DNA from 4 places in the Mesorhizobium sp. M6A.T.Ce.TU.002.03.1.1 genome. Region 2 is predicted to be linked to each of the others. Evidence: predicted binding sites of a transcription regulator. Region 2 holds the regulator's gene; each other region holds the start of a gene.
What was found. The regulator LexA, encoded in region 2, represses DNA repair genes until DNA is damaged. The targets are predictions, from matches to a motif close to TGTTCNNNNTGTGTTCNG.

Region 1 (7,479 bases), on a different contig from region 2:
AGGCCACCAGCTCGCCACCGCCGTCGCCGCCTTCGGGGCCTAGATCGAGCACCCAGTCGGCGGTCTTGATCACTTCGAGATTGTGCTCGATGACGACCACCGTGTTGCCCTGGTCGACCAGCTCGTGCAGCACTTCGAGCAGCTTGGCGACGTCGTGGAAATGCAGGCCGGTGGTCGGCTCGTCGAGGATGTAGAGCGTCTTGCCGGTCGCCTTGCGCGACAGCTCCTTGGCGAGCTTGATGCGCTGCGCCTCGCCGCCCGACAAGGTCGTCGCCTGCTGGCCGACATGGATGTAGCCGAGGCCGACCTGTTTCAGCGTCTCCAGCTTGTCGCGCACGCCGGGTACTGCGGCGAAGAAGTCGACGCCTTCCTCGACCGTCATGTCGAGCACGTCGGCAATCGACTTGCCCTTGAACAAGACGTCGAGCGTCTCTCTGTTATAGCGCTTGCCGTGGCAGACGTCGCAGGTGACGTAGACGTCGGGCAGGAAGTGCATCTCGATCTTGATGACACCGTCGCCCTGGCAGGCCTCGCAGCGGCCGCCCTTGACGTTGAACGAGAAGCGGCCGGGCTGATAGCCACGCGCCTTGGACTCCGGCAGGCCGGCAAACCAGTCGCGGATCGGCGTGAAGGCGCCGGTGTAGGTGGCAGGGTTGGAGCGCGGCGTCCGTCCGATCGGCGATTGGTCGATATCGATGACCTTGTCGAGGAATTCGAGGCCCTCGATGCGGTCGTGCTCGGCCGGATGCTCGCGCGAGCCCATGATGCGGCGAGACGCCGCCTTGAACAGGGTCTCGATCAGGAAGGTCGATTTGCCGCCGCCGGAGACGCCGGTGACGGCGGTGAAGGTGCCGAGCGGGATTTCGGCGGTGACGTTCTTCAGATTGTTGCCACGTGCGCCGACAATCTTCAGGCGCCGGCTCTTCTTGGCCTCGCGCCGCACGGCCGGCGTCGCCACTTCGAGCTCGCCGGACAAATATTTGCCGGTGATCGAGGCAGGGCTTGCCATGATCTGCTGCGGTGTTCCCTGCGCGATGATGTGGCCGCCATGGATGCCGGCGGCCGGGCCGATATCGACGACATAGTCGGCATGCAGGATGGCGTCCTCGTCATGCTCGACGACGATCACCGTGTTGCCGATGTCGCGCAGATGCTTCAACGTATCGAGCAGGCGCGCATTGTCGCGCTGATGCAGGCCGATTGACGGCTCGTCCAGCACGTAGAGCACGCCGGTAAGGCCGGAGCCGATCTGCGAGGCCAGCCGAATGCGCTGGCTCTCGCCGCCCGACAGCGTGCCGGAATTGCGCGACAGTGTCAGATAGTCGAGCCCGACATCGTTGAGGAAGCGCAGCCGCTCGCGGATCTCCTTGAGCACGCGCACCGCGATCTCGTTCTGCTTGTCGCTGAGCGAGGCGGGTAGCTCGGTGAACCAATGGTCGGCCTTGCGGATCGACAGCTCGGTGATCTCGCCGATGTGCTTTCCGGCGATCTTCACCGCAAGCGATTCCGGCTTCAGCCGGTAGCCGCGACAGGCCGGGCAAGGCGTGGCCGACATGAAGCGCTCGATCTCCTCGCGCATCCAGGCGGAGTCGGTCTCCTTCCAGCGCCGTTCGAGATTGGGAATGACACCTTCGAAGGTCTTGGTCGTCTTGTAGGAGCGCAGGCCGTCATCGTACTGGAAGGTGACCTCGCGCTCGCCGGTGCCATGCAGGATGGCTTGCTTTGCCTCTTCGGTCAGATCCCTGAACTTGTCGCCGAGCTTGAAGCCATACGCCTTGCCCAGCGCCTCGAGCGTCTGCACGTAATAGGGCGAGGTCGATTTCGCCCACGGGCTGACGGCGCCGGCACGCAGGGACAGATTGTCGTCGGGCACGATCAGGCTGGCGTCGATCGCACGCTGGCTGCCGAGGCCATCGCAAGTCGGGCAGGCGCCGAACGGGTTGTTGAAGGAGAACAGCCTGGGCTCGATCTCGGGAATGGTGAAGCCGGATACCGGACAAGCGAACTTTTCCGAGAACAGGATGCGCTCATGCGTCTCGTTCTTCGACTTGTTGACCGAATCCTCGCCGGTCTGGCTGGCATCGAGCGGCCGGTCGGCGAATTCGGCCACCGCCAGCCCGTCGGCGAGCTTCAGCGCGGTTTCGATGGAATCCGCAAGCCGCGTCGCTAGGTCGCCGCGCACGACGATGCGATCGACGACGACGTCGAGGTCATGCTTGTATTTTTTGTCCAGCGCCGGCACGTCGGCGATTTCGTAAAAGACACCGTCGACCTTGACGCGCTGGAAGCCCTTTTTCTGCAGCTCCAGCAGTTCCTTGCGGTACTCGCCTTTGCGGCCACGCACCATCGGCGCCAGGATGAACAGGCGCGTGCCTTCCTCGACCGCCAGCACGCGGTCGACCATTTGCGACACCGTCTGGCTCTCGATCGGCAGGCCGGTGGCCGGCGAATAGGGAATGCCGACGCGCGCGAACAACAGCCGCATGTAGTCGTAGATCTCGGTGACGGTGCCGACCGTCGAGCGCGGGTTCTTCGACGTGGTCTTCTGCTCGATTGAGATGGCCGGCGACAGACCGTCGATCTGGTCGACATCAGGCTTCTGCATCATTTCGAGGAATTGCCTGGCATAGGCTGACAGGCTCTCGACGTAGCGGCGCTGGCCCTCGGCATAGATGGTGTCGAAGGCGAGCGACGACTTGCCGGATCCCGACAGGCCGGTCATGACGATCAGGCTGTCACGCGGCAGGTCGAGATCGACATTCTTCAGATTGTGTTCGCGCGCCCCGCGAATGGAAAGATATTTATGGTCGGCCATCGCCGGTCGCCGCCTCAGATCTGGAATCTCATGGGATGGCGGGTTGTCCCGGCCATCCCCTATGTAGGTAATTTCGTCACCTTTTCGAGAGACGCCACAACTCTCGACCAAAGCCTTTAACCGTCTTTCGCGCGGGCGAGCAAGCGCAAAGAACAAAGACCGAACACGCTCCTGACAAAAGCGTCCATGAAACCAGCTTCACAAACCGCCGTATCATGATGGATTTAAAGTTCCACGCGTTTGCTAGCTCACGAACGCAGCACGGCCGATGCCGCGCTGCTCAAAACTGCAGCGGATTTCGGATTTGCCGTATAAGCGATCACATTTTTTGTAATCGGCTATCCAACTGTTGACGTCTCAGCCTCAGGGAGTCAGACTCCCAAACGTCACCGAAGCCGGCCGTCTTTCGATGGCCTCGCCACCCCAAGGTGGCCTGCTAGACGTCGCAGGCTTTTGCGATATGTGCTTCGGACGACACTGGTCGCGATGGACAGAAGAGGAGAGCAGAAGGAATGACTCCACCGGACAGTCCCTTGAGGTTCCACGTGTCGGTGGAGCCGCGGCAGGCATAAGTGCCAGGGCCAGGCGTTTGCGCCGCCCGACAAACCGTGACCTGTCGATCCTTATAAAAATCAGAGACCACTAGTCGGATCAGCGGCTGAACACCGCGAAGCATCCGAAATCGAACGCCGGCAGTATATTCCCGGCAAGTTGGATTTTAAATCCAAGAAAGCCCCGACCGTTTTGCTGAAGCAACGGCGGGGCTATTCGTTTCAGATGACCGCAAGCGCACGGGCTGCCCTTGTGGCAGCGATGAAGGCAGATGGCCTATCGCCGGGAGGGCTTGATCGAGCCGGCGCTGACATCGAAGGTTAAGCTGCCGGAAATCCTGACATCGGTATCGCCGATCTTGAATTGGCCGTTACCGTTGCCGGGCACGGCATCGTCGGGCTCGGGAGCCGGCTTGGCGATGCGATAGTCGTCGGCCACGCCGGGCAGCGTGCCTTTGTGCGAAGGCGTTGAATTGTCTTCGGCGAACGCCGTGCTGGATGTCATCGCCGCGGCAGCGATGCCGACGACAAGCCTGTTCAAACGCATGCGTGAATCTTTATCGACCATCGAACGACCATATCGCCGCACATGGCCCGAAGCCAGACCGGTGGCGATCAAACTTGCCGAACGGCTTGGCTGTTGTCTCACATGGTGGTTCGGCTACCCCTTCACGCCGCCTGCTTGCGCGTATCGAAAACATGATCGACAAGGCCCCATGTCTTTGCCTCCGCGGCGGTCATGAAATAATCGCGGTCGAGCGTGCGTTCGACCTCCTCGTAAGTGCGGCCGCAGTGATGCGCATAGAGTTCGGTCATGCGCTTCTTGGTGCGCAGGATGCCTTCGGCGTGACGCTGGATATCGGAAGCCTGACCCTGAAAGCCACCCAGCGGCTGGTGCAGCACGATGCTGGTGTTGGGCAGCGCGATGCGCCGTCCCGGCGTGCCCGCCATCAGCAGGAACGAGGCCATCGAGGCGGCAAAACCCATGCAGACGGTGGATACCGGGCTGCGGATATACTGCATCGTGTCGTAGATGGCGAAGCCGCTGGTCACCACGCCGCCCGGCGAATTGATGTAGAGGGATATCTCCTTGTCGGGATTGTCGGATTCCAGCGACAGGAGCTGAGCACAGACCAGTGCCGACACATTGTCGTCGATCGGGCCGTTGATGAAGACGATGCGCTCTCGCAGCAGCCGCGAAAAAATGTCGAAGGCGCGTTCGCCGCGGCTCGACTGCTCGATCACCATTGGCACCAAATTGGCAAAACCGCTCATCGCTTTTCTCCGTTGTGTGGCTCAGGCCGCGCGCAGGAACAGGCGAGGCGTGTTTGCGGCAATTGTCTGTTTGGTGCTGTGTGCGTTGAGCGAAAGCCGGCAACCGCCGCCCACCATCGCAACCGCAGATGTAGCTACCCGCGCAAATCCATCGTGGACGATGCGCAGATGCGTGCCGCCCGACACGGTGCGGTCGAGCGTGAAGGTGACAATGCTATCCATTGGGCTATCCAGCGGGCCGGCGAGCGGATCCGCTGCATTGCCAGGCTCCGGCCGCTCCCGCCAGGAGTAGCGCAGCAGGCGTTCAGGCTCGGCGTCGAGGACTTCGCACTCGATCGGTGCGTCCGGCTTGGCAAAGGCAAAGCGGCTGCCGATCTCGGGCTTGATGTCGTTCGGCATCATCCAGGCCGCGAGCAGGTCCGGCACCGTCAGCGCCCGCCACACTTTTTCTGGCGGGTCTGGAAGCTCGCACTCGAACTCGATCGAGTCCGTCGCGTCCGAATGCTGTTTTGGCGTCATTGATCCATATCCTTCAAAACCGCCTTGAGCCGTTCGATACGCTCGGGCCAGAACGCACGGTAGCGCTCGACCCAGCCGAGCAGAGGGTCAAGCCCTTGCGGATCGGCGCGATAATAGGCGTGGCGGCCGGCTCGCCGCTCGACCACCAGGCCGGCGCCGCGCAGCACCGCGAGATGCTGCGACACGGCCGGTTGCGACACGGTCATGCCGCTGCGCAGTTCCGATACGGTCATCTCGCCGGCGGCGAGCCGTTCGTAGACGGCGCGGCGCGTCGGGTCGGAAAGCGCTCGAAAAATCTCTGCTTCGATCATGATAGAAGCATAAGTCTACACTTATCGATTTGGCAAGCGATCTTTTCGCGCCCATATGAAATGGCGCGGCGAACCCCATCGATTGCTGACATTCCTTGACACTGGGGGTCGATGAGCCTAGAACGAAAAGAGAACAAAAACCTTGTGGGAAAAGGCAGCCGTGGCAGGCGGCGATTGTCCGCAGCCTATAAGGTGAGCGACAGAAATTTTGTTTCGGATGAGCGCGGAGAAGTATCATGGCGGGTAGCGTCAACAAGGTCATTCTGGTGGGCAATCTCGGGGCGGACCCGGAAATCCGCCGTTTGAATTCGGGTGAGCCGGTCGTCAACATCCGCATCGCCACGTCGGAAAGCTGGCGCGACAAGACGTCCGGCGAGCGCAAGGAAAAGACCGAGTGGCACAACGTCGTCATCTTCAACGACCAACTCGCCAAGGTCGCCGAGCAGTATCTGAAGAAGGGTGCGAAGGTTTATGTCGAGGGCCAGTTGCAGACGCGCAAATGGCAGGACCAGACTGGCAATGACCGCTACACCACCGAAATCGTGCTGCAAAAATTCCGCGGCGAGCTGCAGATGCTCGACGCACGCGGGCAGGGCGAGGGCGGTCAGGTCGGTAGCTACGCCGGTGGCGGCAGCAGCCGCGGCTCCGATTTCGGGCAGTCCGGCCCGGGCGAGAGTTTCAATCGCGGCGGCGGTGGCGGCAACAAGGGCGGTGGTGGCGGCGGTTCGTCGCGCGAACTGGACGACGAAATTCCGTTCTGATCCCTCGGAGCGAGCGGCTCTGCCACAACGCTAGCTACTTGAGGCCACGCTTTGGCGTCCCGAAATCTCTCCTGGGGTTTTCGGGACGTTGTGCGTTTGAGTAGTGCGCGGTGAAAGGACTTATCAGGTGAAAGCACGGGTCAAATGGGTCGAGGACCGCACTTTCGTCGGCGAGTCCGGCAGCGGTCACAAGGTGGTGCTGGGGACCGCGTTCGGACCGGACGGCAAGACGCCGGGGCCAAGCCCGATGGAACTGGTACTGCTCGGCACTGGCGGCTGCTCGGCCTATGATGTCGTCCAAATCCTCGAAAAGGGGCGGGAGGCGGTCGAAGACTGCGTGGTCGAACTCGACGCCGACCGGGCGGAGGTCGATCCCAGAGTATTCACGCGCATCCATATGCATTTCATCGTCAAGGGCCGGGCACTCTCGCCCGACAAGGTTAAGCGGGCGATCAATCTTTCGATCGAAAAATACTGCTCGGCCTCGGCAATGATAGCCAAGACCGCCGAGATCACCCACGACTTCGAAGTTATCGACACGACGGCTAAGTAGGATAGCGTCGTCGCGCGAGCTTGACGACGAAGCCCGTATGACGACCGGCGTTCAGGGGCCGTTTGTTTCTTGGGATGCGGCTCGGGTTCCCTGATGGAATATCAATCGCCAGTGTCCATCGGTGCGTTTCCATATGGAACTGCGCAGTGATGGAATAGCTTTTTCTTTCTTGGGCCTTAGCCGGTAAGTCAAAAGCACCACCTCAGGCGCCAATTGAACTGTTCTGACGTCGGTCATTTCCAGCTCATCATCCGGTGCCGGTTCGGCTTTCGACGCAGGAAGCCCTGCCAGAATCGATCTCTTGCCATATTCATTGCCGGATTTTCCGAACTCGATCATGCCGTCGTCGAGCACGGTTTCAAGAAAATCCGGGTCATAGCGGGTCGGCGCCCGCAACAATGCGAGTTCCAGCTCGACGATCTTGGGGTCGGTTACCGTATCTGACATCATGCCGCCATCAGCGCCTTGATGCCGTCGGCGACGAACTGCACGGCGAGTGCCGCCAGGATGACGCCGAGCAACCGCGTCAGGATGGAGCGGCCGGTCTGGCCGAGGATGCGGTCGATGCGCTCGGCCAGCACGAACACCAGATAGGTGATGACAAGGCAGATCGCGATGATGCCGACAAGGGCTGCCTGCGCGCCAAAACCTGGAAATGAGCCGGACAACAGGACGGTCGCCGAAATCGCGCCCG
Region 2 (7,479 bases):
TCATTTCCGCCGTCTTTCACTATCCGCTATCCGCAACAGCGTGGTTTCGGCGGCGGGCATGGAGCTCGACCGCGGCGTCGCCTTCCTGCTGGTGCCGGTTTTCCTGGCATCCGGAGTGATCGTCTATTTCTCGCTTGCCGTGGAACCGGACTTTCCGCAGCCCATTGCCGTGGTGGTCCTCACGGCATTGTGCGCAGCGGTCACGCGGTCATGGCGCAAAACACATTTGTGTTTCATGGCAGCGTTGCTGTGCGCGCTCGGTGTGCTCGCCGCCAAGGTTGAAACCTGGCGCGCGGGAACGCAGATGCTCGGTTCGGTAATCCAGACCCAACTCACCGGCCGCGTCGTCAGGCTCGACCAGATGGCGAATGGCCGGATCAGGCTGACCCTCGACGTGATATCGACCGCCCGGCCGACACTGCGTTATGCACCGGAACGTGTCAGGGTTTCGGCACGCAAAATTCCCGCTGAGATGACCGCAGGCTCGGTGGCAACCGGCTATGCAAGGCTTTTGCCTCCGACTGGCCCGGTTCGGCCCGACAGCTATGACTTCTCCTTTGACAGCTATTTCGCCGGTATCGGCGCCAGTGGCTTTTTCCTCGGCAATCCGAAGATCGTCGCTTCCGAAGATGCACCGGTAGCCGCGCGCCTTTCTTCGTCGATCGAAAAGGCGCGTGAAACCATCGCCGACCATATCAGGGACAGCATCGGTGGCGCCGAGGGGGAGATTGCCGCTGCGCTGATCGTCGGCGTGCGTGCCGGCATCCCCGAAGAGATCAACGAATCGATGCGGCGCACCGGCATCTACCACATCATCTCCATTTCCGGCCTGCACATGGCGCTTGTCGCCGGCACAATCATGGGATTGCTGCGCGGCGCCTTTGCGCTGTTTCCCGATTTTTCGTCGCGCCGGCCGGTCAAAAAATATGCGGCTGCAGCCGCACTCCTTTCCATCGCTGCCTATCTCATTTTTTCCGGCATCGTGGTCGCGGCTGAGCGCAGCTTCATCATGCTGGCGGTAATGCTTGTCGCCGTGCTGTTCGACCGGGCTGCGCTCACCATGCGCAATCTTACGATTTCAGCCATCGCCGTCATCGTCGTGTCGCCGCACGAGGTGGTCGGCCCAAGCTTCCAGATGTCCTTCGCCGCGACCGCGGCTCTCGTGGGCGCCTATGCCGGCTGGTCCGACTATCGTGCCGACAAGGCCACGGCGCCGCCACAACGACGGTCACCGGCCGCTTTCGTCACGCGGAAGCTCGTCGCTGGAACAGGCACCATCGCCATGACCTCCATCATTGCCGGCAGCGCCACCGCGCTCTTCGCCATCTGGCACTTCCAGCGCGTCTCGCCGCTCAGTCTGTTTGCCAATCTGGCCGTCATGCCGATCGTCACGGTCGTCATGTTCCTGGCGGTCGTCAGCGCCTTGGCAATGCCTTTCGGCTTCGACGGACCTTTCCTCTACATGATGGGCAAGGGGCTGACGGCCATGATTGCAATATCGGGATGGATCTCCGAGCGTTCGCCGGTCGATGCAGTCGGGCTGATTTCGTTGCAGTCGGTTCTGCTGGTGACGGTCGCCCTGGTCATCGCCACGATGGCGACGACATGGTTGCGGCTTGCGGCACTTCCCTTTGCGCTTGCCGGCCTGCTGACGATTTCCGAGACGCGAAACCCCGACGTGCTGATCTCGGAGGATGCGCATCTGGTGGCGCTGCCGATCGGCGGCGGCGAACTTGCCGTCAACCGGGTGCGCTCGAACGAATTCACCACCGACAACTGGAAACATGCGCTGACTTCAGCGACCATTGTCGAGCCGGAGACGTTCGAAAAAGGAGACGTGCGGTTCGACATCGCCGACCCGGCCGACCTGCCGCCGGGAGCGCCTTTCTATTGCACTGCCGGCCTGTGCCTCGCCCGGCATCCGTCCGGCGCGATCATCGCGCTCGCCGATGACCGCAAAATCGCGCGGCCAGCCTGTGCCTTTGCGGACTTGATCGTCATCGACGATGCCACGGCCTATTATAATCCCTGCCGCAACCCGCTGGTCCTCGTCGTGACCAAACGGCAGCTCGCTCGCATGGGCAGTGCCGCCGTCTTTTTCGATCCGCTATCGGCGACGACGCGCGCAGAAATCCGTTTTGCCGTCAAACAGCCATATAGGCCTTGGCATGAGCAGCGGAGATTTTCTCGCGAGGCGAGGGGCCTGCCGCCATACCGTAAGCCTGAGAAACCCAAGAAAGCTGCCGTTCAGTAACGTCGGATCAATCCGACGAGCTTGCCTTGCACCTTGACCCGGTCCGGCCCGAAGATGCGCGTCTCATAGGCCGGGTTGGCGGCTTCCAGGGCGATCGAGGCGCCTTTGCGGCGGAACCGCTTCAGCGTCGCTTCCTCCTCGTCGACCAGGGCGACAATGATCTCGCCAGGCTGGGCGGTGTCGGCGTTGCGAATGATGACCGTGTCGCCGTCGAAGATGCCGGCCTCGATCATCGAATCACCCTTGACCTCCAGCGCGTAGTGCGCGCCGCCTGTGATCATGTCCGGTGGCACCGAGATCGAATGCGTCTGGTGCTGGATGGCATCGATCGGCACACCGGCAGCGATGCGGCCCATCACCGGAATGGAGACGGTGGCAACGACGTCGTCGTCATTGCCGGCCGCAGGCATGCGTGACGGCGCCGGCTTGATCTGTCGGCCGAGGCTGCCCTGCCCAAGGCTGCCCTGAATGACGCTCGGCGAGAATTTGCGCGCCGCATTGAGGCCGGGCGCGATCGAATCGGGCAAGCGCAGCACTTCCAGCGCGCGGGCGCGGTTGGGCAGCCGGCGAATGAAGCCGCGCTCCTCCAGCGCCGTGATCAGCCGATGGATTCCCGATTTGGACGCGAGATCGAGCGCTTCCTTCATCTCGTCAAACGAGGGCGGAATGCCGCTTTCCTTCAGCCGCTCGTGGATGAACATCAGCAGCTCATGTTGTTTGCGTGTCAGCATCGCGACCCCCAACAGAATCAGAAAAACAAACCCAGAACAAACACTATCTGTTCCAGTTGTGTTCCGCAACTGTTTAAAGTTTAATGAATGTGTTGACGTTTTGTTCAGCGTAGCATCAGCACGCTGCAGGCGGCGCCTGTCGCGGCGGGGGGAGCGAATGGCTCGCGCACGATCAGCCCGTTGGCGTCGGCCAGCATTCTGAGCATCGAGGAATCCTGGATGCCGAACGGCGTCGCCTTGAGCGTGCCGGCGTCTTCCTTCACCACGGCGCGTACATAGTCCTGCCTGATATCGTTGGCCGCCATGGCGGCACCGAGCCGCGCCTGACGCATGTCCTGCCGGTAGGCGCGTCCGCCAAGCCGCGCAAGCAGCGGCTTCAGGAAGAGCTGCGTGCAGACCAGGCTCGCCACCGGATTGCCGGGCAGGCCGATGCAGCGGATGTCGCCCAGCCGGCCGAACATCAGCGGCTTGCCGGGCCGCATGGCGATCTTCCAGAAATCGAGCGTCATGCCTTCGCCGGTCAGCACGTCGTGGACGAGGTCGTGGTCGCCGACCGAGGCGCCGCCCAGCGTGACGATGACGTCAGCCCCTGCGTTAACCGCCTTTTTCACCAGCGCGGCAATCGCCTCTTTGCGGTCGGGGGCGATGCCGAGGTCGAGCGCGCTGGCGCCGGCCGAGCGGGCCGCGGCAGCGACGCCATAGGCGTTGGACGAGATGATCTGGTCCGGGCCAAGGTCGCTGCCTGGCGGCAGCAATTCGTCGCCGGTGGCGATGATGGCGACCAGCGGCCGTTTCACCACGCTGACCTGCGGATGGTTGGCCGACGCCGCCAGCGACAACGCCGCCGGATCAAGCAGGCGGCCTTTCTCCAGCAGAACGTCGCCCTTCGAGAAATCGAGCCCGAGGCAGCGGATGTTGCGGCCTTCAACCGTCGACGCGGTCACTTCGATGCTGCCGCCGCCGAGGTCGCGGACATTCTCCTGGATGACGATGGTGTCAGCGCCTGCGGGAAGCGGCGCGCCGGTGAAGATGCGCACGGCCTGCGCCGGGCCGACTGTTCCGGCAAAGCCGCGTCCGGCCGGCGCCATGCCGATCACCGCAAGTGTTGCCGGCGCGGAGGCGACATCCTCGGCCCGCACGGCATAGCCGTCCATGGCGGACGCGTTGAAGGGCGGCTGGGTGCGGAGCGCCGTGAGCGGGTCCGCCAGTATCCGGTCGGCGGCGTCCATCAGGGTGACGCTTTCAGCTTGCAAGGGCGCAGCATCTTCAAGCAGGCGCTCGAGCGCGTCGGCAACCGGAAGCAGCGCCATTATTGGCCTGCCCCTTGGGCGCCTACTTTGTAGACGCCGGATTTGCCGCCGGTCTTTTCCACCAGCCTGATGCCGGAGATCACCATGGCGCGGTCGACCGCCTTAGCCATGTCGTAGATGGTCAGGCAAGCGACCGAGACGGCGGTCAGCGCCTCCATCTCGACGCCGGTCTTGCCGGTGACGCGGGCCAGCGCCGTGACCTTCAGGCCAGGCAGCGTCGCGTCCGGTTCGATGTCGACGGATATCTTGGTCAACAGCAGCGGGTGACAGAGCGGGATCAGCTCATGCGTCCTCTTGGCCGCCATGATGCCGGCGATGCGCGCCGTGCCCAGCACGTCGCCTTTCTTGGCATCGCCGTCGAGGATCATCTTCAGCGTTTCTGGCCGCATCGAGACAAGACCTTCGGCGATCGCCGTGCGGGTCGTTTCCGCCTTGTCGCCGACATCGACCATATTGGCTTCGCCTTTCGCGCCAAGATGGGTGAGGGCAGCCGTCATCGTCAGACGGCCTTAGAACGACGTGCGTCCGTTTGGACGCACATAGCACGCTCTAACACTTTGGATTTATGCATCGTGCTCTCCGAAAATCGATTCCGATTTTCGGGCCGATGCATGAGCCGGCGCCTTGCCCGTCAAAAGCAGGTGCGTTGCGGCGGCCACGTCCTGTTGCCGCATCAGGCTCTCGCCGACGAGGAAGGTGCCGATGTCGCTTTTTTCCAGCCTGCGGCAATCTTCGTGCGAGAAAATACCGCTCTCGCTGACCAGCAGGCGGTCGGCCGGCACCATCGTCGCGAGCCGCTCCGAAGTATCGAGACTGGTTTCGAACGTCCGGAGGTTGCGGTTGTTGATGCCGATCAGCCGTGACGACAGTTTCAGCGCGCGTTCCGTCTCGGCTTCGTCATGCACCTCGACCAGCGCGTCCATGCCGAGCTCGAAAGCCGTCATTTCGAGCTCCCTGGCCACGGCGTCATCGACGCTCGCCATGATGATCAGGATGGCGTCAGCGCCCCACGCACGGGCTTCGAACACCTGATAAGGCTCGAACAGAAAATCCTTGCGCAAGGCGGGCAATGTCACGGCACTGCGCGCATCGGTGAGGAATTCAGGCGCGCCCTGGAAGGACGGCGCGTCGGTCAGCACCGAGAGGCAGGCGGCGCCACCTTTCGCATAGGCCCTGGCCAGTGCCGGCGGATCGAAATCGGCTCGGATCAGCCCCTTGGAAGGGCTCGCCTTCTTGATCTCGGCGATCAGCGTGAAGCTGCCGGATTTGCGCTTGGCTTCAAGGGCCGAGAGAAAGCCGCGCGGCGCATCGGTGTCTTTCGCCCGCGCCTTGATCTCGGCAAGCGGCACGCGCGCCTTCGCCGCCGCGATCTCGTCGCGCTTGTAGGCTTCGATCTTGCGCAGGATATCAGACACGGCTCTATCCGTTCGAAATCTCGACCAGCCGGTCGAGCACTTGCAGCGCCCGGCCGCTGTCGATGGCTTGCGCCGCCGTCGCCATGCCGTCGGCAAGCATCGTCGCCTTGCCAGCCACCACCAGTCCGGCGCCGGCGTTCATCAGCACCGTATCACGAAAGGCGCCGGCGGCGCCGCCCAGCATGTCGCGTAGCGCCTGGGCGTTATAGGCGGCGTCGCCGCCGCGCAACTCGTCCTTGGTGTGCCGCTTCAGCCCGACTGCTTCCGGGGTTAGCGTAAAGGTGCGGATCTCACCGCCGACCAGCTCGGCCACTTGGGTTTCGCCAGTGGTGGTGATTTCGTCATAGCCGTCGCCATGGGCGACCCAGGCGTGTTCGGCGCCCAATGCCTTCAGCGTCTCGGCCACCGGCATGATCCATTCCGGCAAAAAGACGCCAACCATCTGCCTGCTGACACCAGCCGGATTGGAGAGCGGGCCAAGCAGGTTGAAGATGGTGCGGGTGCCGAGCTCGACGCGGGTCGGGCCGACATGCTTCATCGCCGGATGATGCGCCGGCGCGAACATGAAGCCGACGCCTGCATCGTGGATGCAGCGGCTGATCGTTTCCGGCGGGATATCGATCTTGACGCCGAGCGCGGTCAGCACGTCGGCGGCGCCGGTCTGCGAGGACAGTCCGCGATTGCCGTGCTTAGCCACCGGCACGCCACAAGCGGCGACGACGAAGGCGGAAGCGGTCGAGATGTTGACGCTGTGCGAATTGTCGCCGCCGGTGCCGACGATGTCGATGGCGTCAGCGGGCGCATCGACACGCAGCATCTTGGCGCGCATCGTGGCGACGGCGCCGGAAATCTCGCTCACCGTCTCGCCGCGCACCCGCAGCGCCATCAGGAAGCCGCCGATCTGGCCGGGCGTAGCGTCGCCCGACATGATGATGTCGAAGGCCTCGCGCGCCTCCTCGAAGGAAAGGGCGGTGCCTGCGGCGACCTTTGCGATATGGGTCTTGAGCGCGCTCATCTGGTCAGGGCTTGGGCAACGGCTGTCTGATCGATACGAACGTCGTATTGCGTCTGCAACTGCGCCACCAACTGGTCGAGCAGGTCGTCGGACATGCCGGATGTGAAGGATTTCTGCGCGTCGTCCGGCACCGAGCTGGCGTCGGCTCCGGCAGGCTCGAAGACTTCGGCAATCTTGAACAGGATCTGTCCGTCGCCGGTGGGCGAGGGGATCAACCCGGTCCCGCCTTCGCCTTCGCCGAACATCGCTGCCGCCCCTTCCTTGCCGAAATCGACGTCGTCCGCCTCGCGCTTGACGCCGCGCTTGGTCTGCTTCTCGAGCTTGAGCTCGCTTGCGATTACATCGAGCGTGGTGCCGGCCTTGAGACGCTTTTCGAGTTCGACCGCTTTTGCGGTGAGCCGCTTGGTCGTTTCCGCCGCCGTCCAGTCGGCCACTACCTTCTGGTGGACTTCATCCAGCGTGCGGTCGCGGGCCGGCGTGATCGAATCCACCTCGTAGAACACGAAGCCGTTGCCGGCGGTGGTGAGGTCGGGCTTCTCGGTGCCGGGTTCGGCGTCGAACACCGCCTTGATAAGCTCCGGCGATTCCGGCAGGTCGTTGACGATGGTGCCGTCCGGCCTCTGGCCGGTGCGATCGATCGCATCGATAGTGACGACCTTCAGCTTCAGTTTTTCGGCAGCTTGCGTAAGCGTGCTGCCCGAAGCGCGCATGTCTTCGTAGTTGTCATGCACGTCCAGCAGAATGCGGCTTGCCT
Region 3 (7,479 bases), on a different contig from region 2:
CGGAAAGGCCCGTTCCGACCCGATTTCTGCCGTTCCGATACCGGCCGCGCCATCTCCAGGGCGGATGTTCACCCAGTTTCGGCGAGAAACCGCGTTGGCCTGCCGTCTCTTGTCGCGATCACTCTTGGCGCGACAGGATGGCGGCGCGGCCGGCGCAGGTGTATGATGATGGTCTAATATTTCGAGATGAGGGAGGACAGCATGACGTCTTGGGAAATCAAGGGACGTGAACTCGTCAATTGCACCTGCGAATATGGCTGCAACTGTCAATTCAATGCGCTGCCCGATAAGGGCCATTGCCATGCGGTGGCGGGCATCCAGATCGATGAAGGCCATCATGGCGAGACCGCTCTCGACGGCCTCCGGATCGCTGCGATCTTCAAATGGCCTGGCGCCATCCACGAAGGCAATGGCGAAGCCATCGCTTTCGTCGACGAGAGCGCAACCGACCGGCAGCGTAACGCGCTGCTGCGCATCATGACCGGCCAGGACACCGACCCGTTCGCGACGATGTTCGCCGTCTACGCCTCAACCGTGACAAAAATGAATGAGCCGGTTTTCACGAAGATCGATCTTGAACTCGATATCGACGGCCGCAGGGGCCGCATCTTCGTCAAGGACTTTATCGATACGGTCGGCGAACCGATCCGCAACAAGGTGACGGGCGCGGACTCGCGGGCTCAGATCGTGTTGCCGAACGGCTTCGAATATGCGGTCGCCGAGATCGGCAGTGCCTCGAGCACAACCAGCGGACCGGTTCAGGTGAGCACGAAGGACAGTTACGGCCAGTTCGCGCGGCTGCATCTCAACAATCACGGGGTGGTGCGAGCCTGACGCGCCGCATGGACGGCGCGTCGCCACTGGAACGCCTGCTCAGACGCGACCGCGTCATCACGATTGCGGGAGTGGTGGCGCTGTGCCTGCTGGCCTGGCTTTATATCGTCGCCGGGGCAGGGCTCGGCATGAATGCGTGGGAGATGACGAGGCTCGCGCTTTTCCCCCACCAGCAAACCCCCGACATGACCTCCGATATGTCTGGCATGGATATGTCCGGCATGGACATGGCGACGGAACCGCGGGTCTGGGGGGCCGCGATCTGGGCGCTGATGATCGCCATGTGGTGGGTCATGATGGTCGCCATGATGTCTCCGAGTGCGGCGCCGACGATCCTGCTCTATGCGCGCGTGCATCGCCATGCGCTCGCACAGGGCCAGATCCAGGACAAGCTCGCGCCCACCGGCGTATTCATGGCAGGCTACCTCATGGTCTGGCTGGGGTTCTCCGTCGCGGCAGCCGCGCTGCACTGGCTGCTCGAACGCGAGGCATTCGTTTCAGCGACGATGATGAGTTCGCAGAGCCGCTGGCTTTCAGGCATCGTCCTGATCGCCGCGGGCCTGTATCAGCTCTCGGCGCTCAAGAACGCCTGCCTGTCGCATTGCCGGACGCCGACGGCGTTCCTTTCCCGCCACTGGCGCCCCCACACGCTTGGCGCGCTGCGTTTGGGCGCCCTGCACGGGGCGTTCTGTGTCGGATGCTGCTGGATGCTGATGGCGTTGTTGTTCGTGGGTGGCGTAATGAACCTGGTGTGGGTTGCCGGGCTCGCCATTCTGGTGCTGGTCGAAAAGGTGTTTCCTGCCGGCCAGTGGGTCGGCCGGGTGGCCGGCATCGCCCTGATCGCCTGGGGCAGCGCAACGCTTTTGGTCTGACGACCAGCGCCTCGGATGTCGCATTTGCAGGAAACCCGATCGCTTCTGATGCAATGCGCATCGCACCGCCCGGCCAAGCCGGCTCACAATTCCTTTTCGGCCAGCTCGCGAAACGCGTCGGGAACCGACCGCTGCGGGCGGAGCGCGACCGAGGCATAGCCGACCGCTTCCCAGCCGAAGCGGTCGCGAATCTTGTCGATGGCGCGGTCGGCGGTCCAGCGCGCAGCACCCTTCCTGGTGCCGGGGCGGAGGCGGTCGTCGTCGAGGTCGAGCGGCAGTTCCAGTTGCAGGCCTGGCTGCCGTTCCAGATGCGAGACGGCGATCGCCAGCAGCGAGATGGTCTTTTCGTGCGGATGGTCGACAAGCACCTTGCGCACCAGCGCCTCGGCGATCTCGGCCAGCATGGCGGTTGCCGAAATCGGCTGGTCGAGCGTGATCGAGCGCGTCACCGAGCGCAGGTCGGCGAAGCGGACACGGACCGTCACCGTACGGCCGGGCCGCGATTTCGCCCGCAGCCTGGTGGCGACCCTGTCGGCCAGATGCAATAGCGCCGGCACGAAGACTTCCTCCTCGGCCGGTTTCCTGCCGAGCGCCGACTGCGCGCCGGCCGATCGCGCCCGGCGCTGCGTCTCGAGCTTGCGCGGATCGCGGTTCCAGGCCAGCGCGTTGAGCTTTTCGCCCGCCGCCGGGCCGAGCAGGCGCTCCAGCGACCAGCCGGGCGTCTTTGCCAGCTCGCCGATGGTGTTGACGCCAATGCCGGCCAGCCGCTCCCTGGTGACCGGACCGACGCCCCACATCAGCTCGACCGGCAGATCGTGCAGGAACTCCAGCTCGTGGCGCGGATCGACCACCACCAGCCCGTCGGGCTTGGCCACTTGCGAGGCGATCTTGGCCAGGTGCTTGGTGCGTGCCACGCCGACCGAGATCGGCAGCCCGAGCTCGGCCCGCACGCGGCGGCGGATCGTTGTGGCGATCTCGGCCGGCGGGCCGAACAAATGGGTGCAGCCGGTGACGTCGGCGAAGGCCTCGTCGATGGAAATCCGCTCGACCACAGGCGTGAAATCGCCGAGCACTTGAATAGCCGCATCGCCCAGCCGCTGGTAGTCTTTGAAATGGCCGCCGACGAAGATCAGCCCGGGGCAGAGTTCGCGCGCGCGGCGCCCCGGCATGCCGCCACGCACGCCGAAGGCCTTGGCCTCATACGACGCGGCCAGCACAACGCCGCCGCCGACGGCGATCGGCTTGCCGCGCAGGGCCGGGTCAAGCAACTGTTCGACCGAGGCATAGAAGGCGTCGAGATCCGCGTGGAGGATGTTGGCTTCCATCCGGCCCGTTCGCCCGCGGCGGTTCGAACGCCGCATTGTCTTGAGGTGGTTTCGTATGGAACATAAAGAGAACAAATAGGGCGGATTGTCAAGGAGAGTGGAGGGCAATCGCTTCGGTTTTCGCTGCCCCGCCGACCTCTCAAGTCTTGGGTTCCTCGCCCCCGCGAAGCGGGGGAGAGGTGGCCGCGAAGTGGCCGGAGAGGGGGCTTTCGTAGGGCGCAGTCTCCCTCTCCGTCTCGGCTTCGCCGCGCCACCTCTCCCCCACTTTCGTGGGGGCGAGGAACCCAAGCGGGACTGAAGCTGCGATCCTTCCCATCCCCTGCCGGCATCTCTCCCGCAAGGGGGATCGGCGATCGCCCCGCTGCCAGATGCCGCGCCCTACAACGCCATCTTGTAGCCAAGATGGCTGGCGGTGAAGCCGAGGCGCTCGTAGAAAGCGTGCGCTTCCCGTCGGCTCTTGTCCGTGGTGAGCTGAACGAAGCTGCAGTTGCGCGAGCGGCACGCTTCGATCGCCCATTCGATCATCAGCTTGCCGACGCCGCCGGAACGCCGGTGCCGGGCGACGCGAACGCCTTCGATCTGGCCGCGCCAGGCGCCTTTCCTGGAAATACCCGGAATGAAGCTGAGCTGCAGCGTTCCGACGACTTGTCCGGCCTCGACGGCCACCGCCAGCAGCTGGTTGGGATCGGCACCGATTGCCCTGAAGGCATCGAGGTAGGACGGCGCGAGCGGCGTCGACGCGTCTTCCCGGCCGGCGCCAAGCGCATCGTCGGCTAGCAATGCGACAATCGCCGGCAGATCGGGCGCTTGCGCGCGACGGAACTCAATCTCGCTCATCGAGACGATGACATACGGCGCGGGTTTGGCGACGGCAAGTGCCGTCCAGCCATTCGCGATGGGCGCGTCGCGGTGCAGGCGGCCAGCGCCAGACACTCGCGGCCGATGGCTCGGCAACCTCCGCTTACGCTGCCTGCCGTGCCCAGAGGCGATGGCCGTAGCGGCGGAAGAAGCGCGCCAGAAGCCGCTGCTGCCTGGCGCGGGCGAGATCGGCGCTGCGTCTTTCCTGGCGCCAGCGCGGCATGTTGCGATAACAAGCGATGAAGCGGGCGGCGTCCTCGAGCGCCTCCTCGGCCGACTGCGCCGGGCGCATCGCTGCCAGGAACAAGGCCTCGCCGTGCTTCAGCCGGTCGACCATCGCCTTGCGCTGGTCATGGCCCAGGCGAGCCTTGCCTATGCCGTCGAGGCGGATGGCCGCGAAAGCCGCCAGCATGGCCGGACTGTCGCCGGTATAGCCGCAATCGCGGGCGAATTGAGCGGAGAGGGCGTCCATCTTCGTTTCCTTGGCTTTCGGCGGCCGCGACGGATGTCCGGGTCCTGCTGCCCCATCCGGATCGTCCGCGGCGGTACTATTCGTCGGTATGGGATAGAAGCATAACTCAAAAACTGGCACAAGTGAAACTTTTGCACGGGTTTGAGCGGAACCGACTCGACTCTTGGGGAGAAACCCATAATGTTGTGAACAAAACAGGAACGGAGGCACTAGGGCGATGGCATTGCCGGGCAAGGAAGCGACGATCGCCGAGGTGGTCTCGATTGCGGTCGAATGTATCGATTGCGGCCGCAGCAGATGGTGGAAGTCGGCTGAGCTGAGGCGCTTCGGGGTGACTGGGCAGACGGCGCTGGCGTCCCTTTCGGGGCGGCTTCGCTGCTCGGCCTGCCGCGCGGACGGGCTGCCGGGCGCCACGGTCGTGATCCAGGCGGCGTTCATCGACGAGCAGGAGCGACGCCGCGCCGAGGCGCGGATGCTCAGCGATCGCGAGGTTCCCCTGGAGAGATCCAGGCGAGCTTGATGGAGTGACGCTCCCTTCTCCCCTTGTGGGAGAAGGTGGCCTCGCGAAGCGAGGTCGGATGAGGGGTGTTGGACGGATCGCCAACGCCTGCCCTTGCTCCGGGGAAGTGATGAGGGCGGACGGATTGCCAATGCCTCATTCCGCCCAGCACCCCTCATCCGGCTCGGCACTGGCGCGCCGATCCACCTTCTCCCACAGGGGGAGAATGGAGCGCGCCCCGCCGCCCTAATACCCCAGCAGCTCCTTGAGCGGGATGACGCGGAAGACGGCCTTGATCGCGTAGCGGTTGAAGGTCAGCGTCTTCGGTGGATTGTACTGCTCGACGACCAGCTCGGCGGCGGTGCGCTTGATCAGCTTCTTGATGAAGGCCTTGCCGTTGCGCTCGTTTTCCTCGGGAAACATCTCGATCACCACGTGGTCGCCGGGCACGGCGTCGCGGCCGCCGCAATAGAGTATTTCGCCGGGCTCGTAACGCGGTACCATCGAGTCCGAGAGCACATGCAGCGCGAACACCTTGCGCAAATGGGCGATGCCGGGCGGGCGCTGGACGTAGCCGGCGACCTCGCCGTTGAAGGTGAAGTCGCCGTCGTCGCCGCCGACCGCGGCACCCAGAAGCTCGATGTCCATCGCGCCGGCGGGCAGGGGAGCGGCGTCGGTGACGATCTCGGCGTCGGCGACATTGTCGGCGTCGTCGAGGAAGACGACCTCGCCCCTGCCGAGCGCCACCGGGTCGACGCGCAGGAAGGCGGCGGTCTTCAAAAGGTTCTCGGTCTTGGGCAGGTTGCGGCCGGTTTCCCAATTGCCGACGGCGGCGACGTCGGTGTCGTTGTGCTCGGCAATGTGGCGCATCACCAGGCCACGCTGCTTGCGCGCCTTGCGGATCGCCGCCCCGACCTTGATCGACAATGAGGTTTTCGCCATGGCGCCATCTGAAACATAAGAATCGGTTCCGTCCATGAAAGAATGGCTTGCATTGTTTTTTGAGTTATGCTTATATACAACCCATGCACAAGCCACGTCGCCTCATCTCGCTTTCCCGTCCGTCCCGGCTGTCCTCCTCCCCGGCCGGGACGAAGCCCGAGGCTCACGCCTCGGATCCGGTCGCTCTGCCGTCACCGGCGGCGACCGGAACGGCCGGAGCCGTATCCCTCACGGCTCCGGCCACGAATTGGCGCGTGCCATGCCGGCGTTTCGTGCATCCGCACCGAGGACGGCACGGTCATCGCCTTCGACCGGCAAACGGGCAGGGCGGTTTCCGGCGCCACCCGCGAGGCGGCCGAGGCAAGTTTTATCGCCGGAGGTGATCGTCCTTCTCCCCGTTCACGGGAGAAGGTGCCGGCAGGCGGATGAGGGGCGGCACCATCGCCGGGCTGCTCGGGCAGTGCCGGCAATGACCTGGGGCAAAGACAATCGGCCACGCCGCGCTGCCCCTCACCTGCCTGCCGGCATCCTCTCCCCGTGAACGGGGAGAGGGACGAGCTTCGGCATTCACGCAATCTCTTGAGACGGAAGAACACCATGCCCGCCTATACCGACACAGAATTGCAAAGCATCGCCAGCTGGCTGAAGGACGGATTGTCTGCCGCCAGGATCGCCGACCGGCTGAGCGCGCTGCGCGGCGGCCCGGCGTCGCGCAACGCGATCATCGGCGTCGTCCACCGCAACGCCGACTTGCGCGCCATCGGCTTTGCCAATCCCCAGGGCAGGTCCGGCGGCCGGCCTAGAAAAAACCCGGCAAAGCTTGTCAGGCCGGACAAATCCGCAGAGCCGGCCGGATCGCCTGGGCAAGCAAAGCTGCCTGGGCAAGCAAAGGTGGTTAAGCAGAGCGGGCCTGCGAGGCATGTGACGCCGGCCAGGCTGGCGCCGCCGGTCTGGCTGCCGCAGCGCCAGTTCGTGCACGAGATCCACGGGCCCGATAGCGAGGCCGTCAAGGTGCCGGCGCCGCACCCCACTGCCGTAGGGCGCCAGCCGCATGTCGCGGCCATGCGCTTCATCGACTGCCTGTTCAACCGCTGCCGCGCGCCGCTTGACCTGACGCTGGAGGAAGACCCCGAGAACGACGCGCCCGGCAGCCGGCCGGGACTGGACATGCTGTGCTGCGGCCTGCGCACGCGGCCGCTGAAAAGCTACTGCGCCTATCACGCGGCGCGCTTCTGCGACCACCGCCGCACTGTTCTGGCGGATGCGGCGTGAGCTGATCGCCGAACGGACGGCAATCTGAGTTCCTCGCCCTACGAAGTGAGGAGCCAGGTTCTGCGAAGACAGCAAATGAAACGAGGAGCCACCGATGAGCAGGAAGACCGCCCAGAAGGCCAAACCCAAGCCGCCCAAACTAGCCAAGGGCGAGGCCGAGCAGGTGCGCATTCGCAAGGAGGTCGGCCATGATTTCGCGCTGAAGGACGACGCCTTCGGCCGCAAACGGCTCGCAGTCGGCACGCTGGAGGCGAGGCGTGTCTATGAGGTTTCCAACGACGGCCACACCGCGACCGGCGGCATTGTGCGGGTGCGCAATGTCGACCCGCTGACCGGCATCACCTCGCTGTCGCGCCAGCAGCGCGAGGCGGGCATGCGCTACCGCGAGGATTTTCGCGTCTCGGC
Region 4 (7,479 bases), on a different contig from region 2:
AGCCGCTGTTGAAACGTTTCGGCGTAACCTCCACATGCAGAGCATCGTTCGGCATGTATAATACCAGGGCCGAAGTCGACGCTTTGGCAGATGCGCTCGAAAAAGCGCGAAAGTTCTTCGGGTGACGATCATGGATGATGCAGGCCGCACCGCTGAGACCACTTCGGAAACGACCGCTAACGGTCTAGTTTCCGCCTCGGCCATTCCCGCCGACGAACTGGCGCGGCTGACCGACGACATCGTCTCGGCGCTCAAGACAGTCTACGATCCGGAAATCCCGGCCGACATCTACGAGCTTGGCCTGATCTACAAGATCGACATCGAGGACGACCGCTCGGTCAAGATCGACATGACGCTGACCGCGCCGGGCTGTCCGGTGGCCGGCGAAATGCCCGGCTGGGTGGAGAATGCCGTCGGCGCCGTCGAAGGCGTGTCCGGCGTCGAGGTCAACATGACCTTCGATCCGCCCTGGTCGCCCGACCGCATGTCGGAAGAGGCGCAGGTCGCGGTGGGCTGGTATTAATGGGCATACTTGCGCCGGGCAGAAAATTTCACCATTTTAGGTGAGGAATCATTCGGCAGGCCTTGAACCTGCACGCAATGGAGAAAGAAGAAGATGGGACGCTTCGCCGTCATCACGATGACCGAAAAGGCTGCTGACCGGGTGCGCGAGATCGTCGCAACCCGTGAGAATGCGCATGGCATTCGTCTCGGCATCAAGAAGGGCGGCTGCGCCGGCATGGAGTATACGGTCGACCTGGTGACCGAGCCGAACACCAAGGACGATCATATCGAGCGCGACGGCGCCCATGTCTATGTCGCGCCCGAAGCGGCGCTTTTCCTGTTCGGCACCGAGATGGATTTCGAGCAGACGACGCTGCGCACCGGCTTCACCTTCCGCAACCCGAACCAGAGTTCGGCCTGCGGTTGCGGCGAATCGGTTGAGCTCAAGCCGGCCGATCTGAAGGCACTGGCCGAGGCACGCGCTTCGGCCTGATCGGGCTCCTCACTCCACCCACATTTTTGTTCGTTTGTGCCAGTCGGCGATCGACTCTTCCGGGTAGACGTCGAACACCTTGTCGCCCTTGCCGACGTCAGGTTCGACCCAGTTCGCCTTGTATTTCAGCATGAGATGCACCTTTTCAGGTGGTTTCGGCAGGTCTGTGTCGATCGCCGGCGCGAAGGGATGGACCAGTTCCGGCCAGGTCGGATCGTAGAGCCACAGTGCCGATCCGCATTTCCGGCAGAAATTCCGCTCGCCCGTTGAAACCTCGCATTGCGGATGCTCGTCGTCCTCGATCTCCGCCTGGTAGACGCCAAGATTGCGTTTGCCCTTGATTTTCAACGTGTCGAAATCGGCGCCGAGATTGATGGCAAAGCCACCGCCGCCCTGCTGCTTGCGGCAGATCGAGCAGTAGCACAGCATGAACGGCACCGGCGTGTGGCTTTCCACCTCGAAACGGACAGCGTTGCACCGGCAGGACCCTTTGAGCAGAAGCGGCATGAAAAAACTCCGACGAAATTGGTCTCAACTTGTCAGGATGGTGCTGGTTGCGGCGATGACAAGGAGAAATCCCGATGACATGATCGCGGCATGGACAATGAACGCATCGCCGAACTTTTCGAAGGCTTGGGCCCGGTCAGCATCCGCAAGCTGTTCGGCGGCAAGGGCATCTACTTCGACCGGGTCATCGTCGCGATCGTCCTTCGCGGTGAACTTTTGCTGAAGGCCGACGCGGAAAGCGCGCCGGAATTCGAAGCGGCCGGCTGTCGGCAATGGACCTATACCGGCTCGAGGCATGGCAAACTCGTGTCCATGCCATACTGGAGCATCCCTGACAGTGCCTTCGATGATCCGGATGAGATGGCGGTCTGGGCACGCCGGGCCTATGAGGCGGGGCTGCGGGCCGGCAAGTAGGCTTGCCTCCCCGCTGGTCATCACCTCATGCCAAGTCCTGCGCCTCGGGCACAAGGGTCAGCGCCTCAGCAAAACTCGCCGCCGTAAAAGCCGGCGCACGCCCCATACCCTCGCTGGCAAGCATCGCCACGGCAACGCCTTCGCGTAGCGCCGCACGTAGTGTCAGGCCGTTGAGCAGGGCAGCCACCGTTGCACCCCCCAGCGCATCGCCGGCGCTGTCCGACACCTTTCCTGGGGCTGGCGGCAGGATCGAGAAGGCGCCGACCTCGTCGAAGCCCAGCACCGGACCGTCATCCGCCGTCACGACGCCGCCTTTGAGGTCCGCGCGCCTCAGGCCGTCGATGATATCTTGCTCCGCAGCACCGATACCCACATCGGCGAGTGCGATGGCCTCGCGCCGGTTCATGAAGACCAGCGCCAGACTGCCGAGCATTGGCGCGAGTCGCGCCGCCTTGGCCGGTGAGACGGCAAGGGCGAAAACCGGCTTGCCGGCGGCAAGCGCCACCAGCCGCTCAAGTGCTGCCGATGGCAGGTTTGCGTCGCACAGGATCGCATCGGCAGTGCTGATCGCCTCGCGCACCTTGGCGCGGCGGATCTGCTTGGCAAGCGCCAGATCGTAGAGCGCCATGTCGGCAAGGCCGACGATCAGCGCACCGTCGCCGTCGACCAGCATCGTGTTGCTCGGCGTCGCGCGATCGAGGAACACCGCGGACAGATCGGCAATGCCGGCAGCATGGATGGCGCGCGAGACCGTATCGGCCAGAACATCACCGCCGCGCACCGAAAGCAGCGAGCCGGAAACGCCGCGGCGCACGGCGCTGCGCAGCGCATTGAAGACGGCGCCGCCGACAGCCTCGCGCATCGTGCCGGGATTCGACGCTGCCGGCACAAAGGCGCCCGAAACCTGGCCGCGCCGATCTATATAGGCGCCGCCTACGGCCAGGATTGTCGGCGACTTCATCATGCCGGCGAGAAGACCATTGCTGTTGCCAGGTGAAGACTAGGTTGTCCGGCGGAACCCGGCAACCGGAGGCGCGATTCGGAAGATGCCGGCACGATCCTGCGGGAGACGCGGGATACATCTTGGCGTGAAAGCGCGAAACAAAAAAAGAACAAATGCGGATACTTTTTGTTTTTCAATGGGTTGTATCCCCTTGCCAAATGAGAACAAAAAAGGTACAAATTAATAAGGATTACGGATTGTCCGGCCTTCATTGACGACCAAGGGGTGATGTATCATGGCTCAGAATTCTTTGCGGCTTGTAGAGGACAAAGCAGTGGATAAATCAAAGGCTCTGGATGCGGCGCTGTCGCAAATCGAGCGTGCCTTCGGCAAGGGCTCGATCATGCGGCTCGGCGCAAACGAGCAGGTCGTCGAGATCGAAACGGTGCCGACCGGCTCGCTTGGCCTCGACATCGCGCTTGGCGTCGGCGGTCTGCCGCGCGGCCGCATCGTCGAGATCTACGGGCCGGAAAGCTCGGGCAAGACGACGCTAGCGCTGCACACGGTGGCCGAGGCCCAGAAGAAGGGCGGCATCTGCGCCTTCGTCGATGCTGAGCATGCGCTCGATCCGGTCTATGCCCGCAAGCTCGGCGTCGATCTCGAGAACCTGCTGATCTCGCAGCCTGATACCGGCGAGCAGGCGCTGGAGATCTGCGACACGCTGGTGCGTTCCGGCGCCATCGACGTGCTGGCGGTCGATTCGGTCGCGGCGCTGACGCCGCGCGCCGAAATTGAGGGCGAGATGGGCGATTCGCTGCCGGGCCTGCAGGCCCGCCTGATGAGCCAGGCGCTGCGCAAGCTGACCGCCTCGATCTCGCGCTCCAACACCATGGTCATCTTCATCAACCAGATCCGCATGAAGATCGGCGTCATGTTCGGTTCGCCCGAGACCACGACCGGCGGCAACGCGCTGAAATTCTATGCTTCGGTCCGCCTCGACATTCGCCGCATCGGCTCGGTCAAAGACCGCGACGAGGTCGTCGGCAACCAGACCCGCGTCAAGGTCGTCAAGAACAAGCTGGCGCCGCCCTTCAAGGTGGTCGAATTCGACATCATGTATGGCGAGGGCGTGTCCAAGACTGGCGAGCTGGTCGACCTTGGCGTCAAAGCCGGCGTGGTCGAGAAGTCGGGCGCCTGGTTCTCCTACAATTCGCAGCGTCTCGGCCAGGGCCGTGAGAACGCCAAATTGTTCCTGCGCGACAATCCCGATACGGCGCGCGAGATCGAATTGGCGCTGCGGCAGAATGCCGGGCTGATCGCGGAGAAATTCCTCGAGAATGGTGGTTCCGAAGGCGGCGACGATGGTTTCGAGGATGAAGCCGGCGCGATGTGAGGCTTCGGTGGTGGCCGGAGTTTGGCCATAATTCCCGCTCATCACCTGCAGCTCATGTAATCGAGTTCTGTATTGTTGCGTTTCGAACCGCCGGCCTAGCGCCGGCGGTTTGCGTTTCAGCGGCGGCGCCGAGATGACCGACAAGCCCTGCAAATTGGCCCAATTCCGTGTTTCTGGACAGGGTGCAACGCGGCGGCTAAAAGGCCATGTCCATTTGCCGTCGGCCGGGCCGACGGCTCTCTCTAAAAGTTAAAAGGCAGTATTATTCATGAGTGGCGTTAACGAGATCCGGTCGACATTCCTCGACTATTTCCGCAAGGAGGGTCACGAGGTCGTCGCGTCGAGCCCGCTGGTGCCGCGCAACGATCCGACGCTGATGTTCACCAATGCCGGCATGGTGCAGTTCAAGAACGTCTTCACAGGCCTGGAAAAGCGACCTTATTCGCGTGCCACGACGGCTCAGAAGAGTGTGCGCGCCGGCGGCAAGCACAATGACCTCGACAATGTCGGCTACACCGCCCGCCACCTGACCTTCTTCGAGATGCTCGGCAATTTCTCGTTCGGCGACTATTTCAAGGAACGCGCTATCGAGCTTGCCTGGAACCTGATCACCAAGGAGTTCGGGCTGAAGCAGGACAAGCTGCTGGTCACCGTCTATCACACCGATGACGAGGCCGCCGCCTTCTGGAAGAAGATCGCCGGCTTTTCCGACGATCGCATCATCCGCATTCCGACCTCGGACAATTTCTGGGCGATGGGCGACACCGGACCTTGTGGGCCGTGCTCGGAGATCTTCATCGACCGTGGCGAGCACATCTGGGGCGGGCCTCCCGGCAGCCCCGAGGAGGACGGCGACCGTTTTCTCGAATTCTGGAACCTGGTGTTCATGCAGTATGAACAGGTGACGAAGGACGAGCGCATCGACCTGCCGCGCCCGTCGATCGACACCGGCATGGGCCTGGAGCGCATGGCCTCCATTCTGCAAGGGGTGGAGAGCGTCTTCGAGACCGACCTGTTCCGTCACCTGGTCGACGCTGCGTCGTCCGCGCTCGGCCGCGGTCCGGATGCGGACACCGTCGGATCGTTCCGCGTCATCGCCGATCATTTGCGTTCGTCTTGCTTCCTGGTGGCCGACGGCGTGCTGCCGTCCAATGAAGGCCGCGGCTATGTGCTTCGTCGCATCATGCGCCGCGCCATGCGCCATGCACAGTTGCTCGGTGCCCGCGATCCGCTGATGTGGCGCCTGGTGCCGGCGCTGGTGCGCGAGATGGGCCAGGCCTACCCGGAACTGGTGCGCGGCGAACAGATGATCACCGAGACGCTGAAGCTTGAGGAAACGCGTTTCCGCAAGACGCTGGTGCGCGGCCTGGGCCTGCTTTCAGAGGCGACGGAAAGACTGGGCGCCGGCGACATGCTGGATGGCGAGACAGCCTTCAAGCTCTACGACACCTATGGCTTTCCGCTCGATCTGACGCAGGACGCGCTGCGTCAGCGCAACATCTCGGTCGATCTTGCCGGCTTCACCAATGCGATGGAGCAGCAGAAGGCCGAGGCGCGCAAGAGCTGGGCTGGCTCCGGCGAGGCCGCGACCGAAACGGTGTGGTTCCCGGTGCGCGAGAAGAACGGCGCCACCGAGTTCCTCGGTTACGAGACCGAGCAGGCGGAAGGCCTCATCCAGGCGCTGGTCAGGGACGGCAAGACCGTTGACAGCGCGGCCAAGGGCGACGCCGTTGCCGTGGTCGTCAACCAGACGCCGTTCTATGGCGAATCCGGCGGCCAGATGGGCGACACCGGCCTCATTTTAGGCGAAGGGTTCTCGATCGAGATCTCCGATACGCAGAAGAAGGCCGATGGGCTTTTCGTGCATCTCGGCAAGGTGATCAGCGGCACGGTCAACACGGGCGGAACCGTCGAGCTGAAGGTCGACCATGCGCGCCGCTCCAGGCTGCGCGCGAACCATTCCGCGACGCATCTGATCCATGAGGCGCTGCGCGAGGTGCTCGGCACTCATGTCGCGCAGAAGGGCTCGCTGGTTGCGCCCGAGCGTCTGCGCTTCGACATCTCGCACAACAAGCCGATTTCGCCGGACGAGCTCGAAGAGGTCGAGCGCATGGCCAACGAGATCGTCGTCCAGAACAGCCCGGTGTCGACGCGCCTTATGTCGGTCGACGACGCCATCGCCGAGGGCGCCATGGCGCTGTTCGGCGAGAAGTATGGCGACGAAGTGCGCGTCGTTTCGATGGGAATGGGCTTGCATGGCGCCAAGGCCAACCGACCCTATTCGGTCGAGCTCTGCGGCGGCACGCATGTCAGGGCGACCGGCGATATCGGTCTGGTGCGCGTCGTGTCGGACAGCGCTGTCGCCGCCGGCGTGCGCCGTATCGAGGCGTTGACCGGAGAGGCGGCCAGAAAGCATCTCGACGAGCAGGACAAACGGCTGAAGGCGGTCGCTGCCACGCTGAAGATTTCGCCGGCCGACGTGCCGGCCCGCGTCGAGGCGCTGCTCGATGAGCGCAAGAAGCTCGAAAAGGAACTGACCGAGGCGCGCAAGAAGCTGGCGCTGGGCGACCGCTCGCCATCCGGTGTGCCTGCGGAAAACGAAACCATTGCCGGTATCGGTTTCCTTGGCAAGGCGGTATCCGGCGTCTCGCCAAAAGATTTGAAGCCGTTGGCCGATGCCGGCAAGAAGTCGCTCGGCTCCGGCATCGTGGTCTTCGTTGGCGCCGGCGAGGACAACAAGGCGAGCGTCGTGGTCGGTGTCACCGACGATCTGACCGCTCGCTTCAGCGCCGTCGATCTGGTGCGCGTGGCATCCGCTGCCTTGGGCGGGCAGGGCGGCGGCGGTCGGCCTGACATGGCCCAGGCCGGCGGCCCGGATGCCTCGAAAGCCGAGGAAGCGATTGCTGCGGTGAAGGCGGCGCTGGAAGCTGCGTGAATCCTGCACCAGTCAGGCGAGGCCGGAGTGGCAGCGTGGATGATGTGGCAACGTTGACCATGTATCAAGTCGACGCCTTTGCCGAACGGGCTTTCCAGGGCAACCCTGCTGCCGTTCTCATTTTGGCGGACTGGCTATCGGACGATGTGATGCAGGCCATCGCAAACGAGAACAATCTTGCTGAAACCGCGTTTGCGCGGCCGAATGGCAAGGGTTGGGATTTGCGCTGGTTCACGCCGGTTCATGAAGTCGACTTCTGTGGCCATGCTACTCTTGCGACCGCCCATGTA

Region 1: uvrA (excinuclease ABC subunit UvrA) is a predicted target of LexA. The motif match lies at 2,964-2,981, and genes of this name have one in related genera.
Region 3: dinB (DNA polymerase IV) is a predicted target of LexA. The motif match lies at 3,088-3,105, and genes of this name have one in related genera.
Region 4: recA (recombinase RecA) is a predicted target of LexA. The motif match lies at 3,016-3,033, and genes of this name have one in related genera.

Annotation. Positions count from the first base shown of each region.
Region 1 covers NZ_RZTI01000012.1:18,450-25,928, reverse strand. The annotation lists gene uvrA (excinuclease ABC subunit UvrA) at 1-2,815, opposite strand, end outside; gene EOC93_RS06035 (hypothetical protein) at 3,644-3,913, opposite strand; gene EOC93_RS06030 (ATP-dependent Clp protease proteolytic subunit) at 4,036-4,641, opposite strand; gene EOC93_RS06025 (SRPBCC domain-containing protein) at 4,663-5,160, opposite strand; gene EOC93_RS06020 (metalloregulator ArsR/SmtB family transcription factor) at 5,157-5,471, opposite strand; gene ssb (single-stranded DNA-binding protein) at 5,708-6,232, shown strand; gene EOC93_RS06010 (OsmC family protein) at 6,360-6,785, shown strand; gene EOC93_RS06005 (DUF4440 domain-containing protein) at 6,837-7,235, opposite strand; gene EOC93_RS06000 (MarC family protein) at 7,232-7,479, opposite strand, start outside.
Region 2 covers NZ_RZTI01000006.1:30,003-37,481, forward strand. The annotation lists gene EOC93_RS03395 (ComEC/Rec2 family competence protein) at 1-2,254, shown strand, start outside; gene lexA (transcriptional repressor LexA) at 2,248-2,985, opposite strand; gene glp (gephyrin-like molybdotransferase Glp) at 3,090-4,295, opposite strand; gene moaC (cyclic pyranopterin monophosphate synthase MoaC) at 4,295-4,792, opposite strand; gene trpC (indole-3-glycerol phosphate synthase TrpC) at 4,859-5,710, opposite strand; gene trpD (anthranilate phosphoribosyltransferase) at 5,715-6,725, opposite strand; gene EOC93_RS03425 (SurA N-terminal domain-containing protein) at 6,722-7,479, opposite strand, start outside.
Region 3 covers NZ_RZTI01000013.1:39,636-47,114, forward strand. The annotation lists gene EOC93_RS06540 (DUF1326 domain-containing protein) at 202-834, shown strand; gene EOC93_RS06545 (DUF2182 domain-containing protein) at 843-1,706, shown strand; gene dinB (DNA polymerase IV) at 1,790-3,031, opposite strand; gene EOC93_RS06555 (GNAT family N-acetyltransferase) at 3,410-3,868, opposite strand; gene EOC93_RS06560 (hypothetical protein) at 3,993-4,361, opposite strand; gene EOC93_RS06565 (hypothetical protein) at 4,579-4,881, shown strand; gene EOC93_RS06570 (helix-turn-helix transcriptional regulator) at 5,107-5,802, opposite strand; gene EOC93_RS06580 (GcrA cell cycle regulator) at 6,400-7,074, shown strand; gene EOC93_RS06585 (DUF6456 domain-containing protein) at 7,169-7,479, shown strand, end outside.
Region 4 covers NZ_RZTI01000052.1:2,955-10,433, reverse strand. The annotation lists gene EOC93_RS16920 (cysteine desulfurase) at 1-125, shown strand, start outside; gene EOC93_RS16915 (SUF system Fe-S cluster assembly protein) at 131-523, shown strand; gene sufA (Fe-S cluster assembly scaffold SufA) at 617-997, shown strand; gene EOC93_RS16905 (GFA family protein) at 1,007-1,504, opposite strand; gene EOC93_RS16900 (TfoX/Sxy family protein) at 1,595-1,918, shown strand; gene EOC93_RS16895 (carbohydrate kinase family protein) at 1,944-2,882, opposite strand; gene recA (recombinase RecA) at 3,157-4,254, shown strand; gene alaS (alanine--tRNA ligase) at 4,523-7,189, shown strand; gene EOC93_RS16880 (PhzF family phenazine biosynthesis protein) at 7,225-7,479, shown strand, end outside.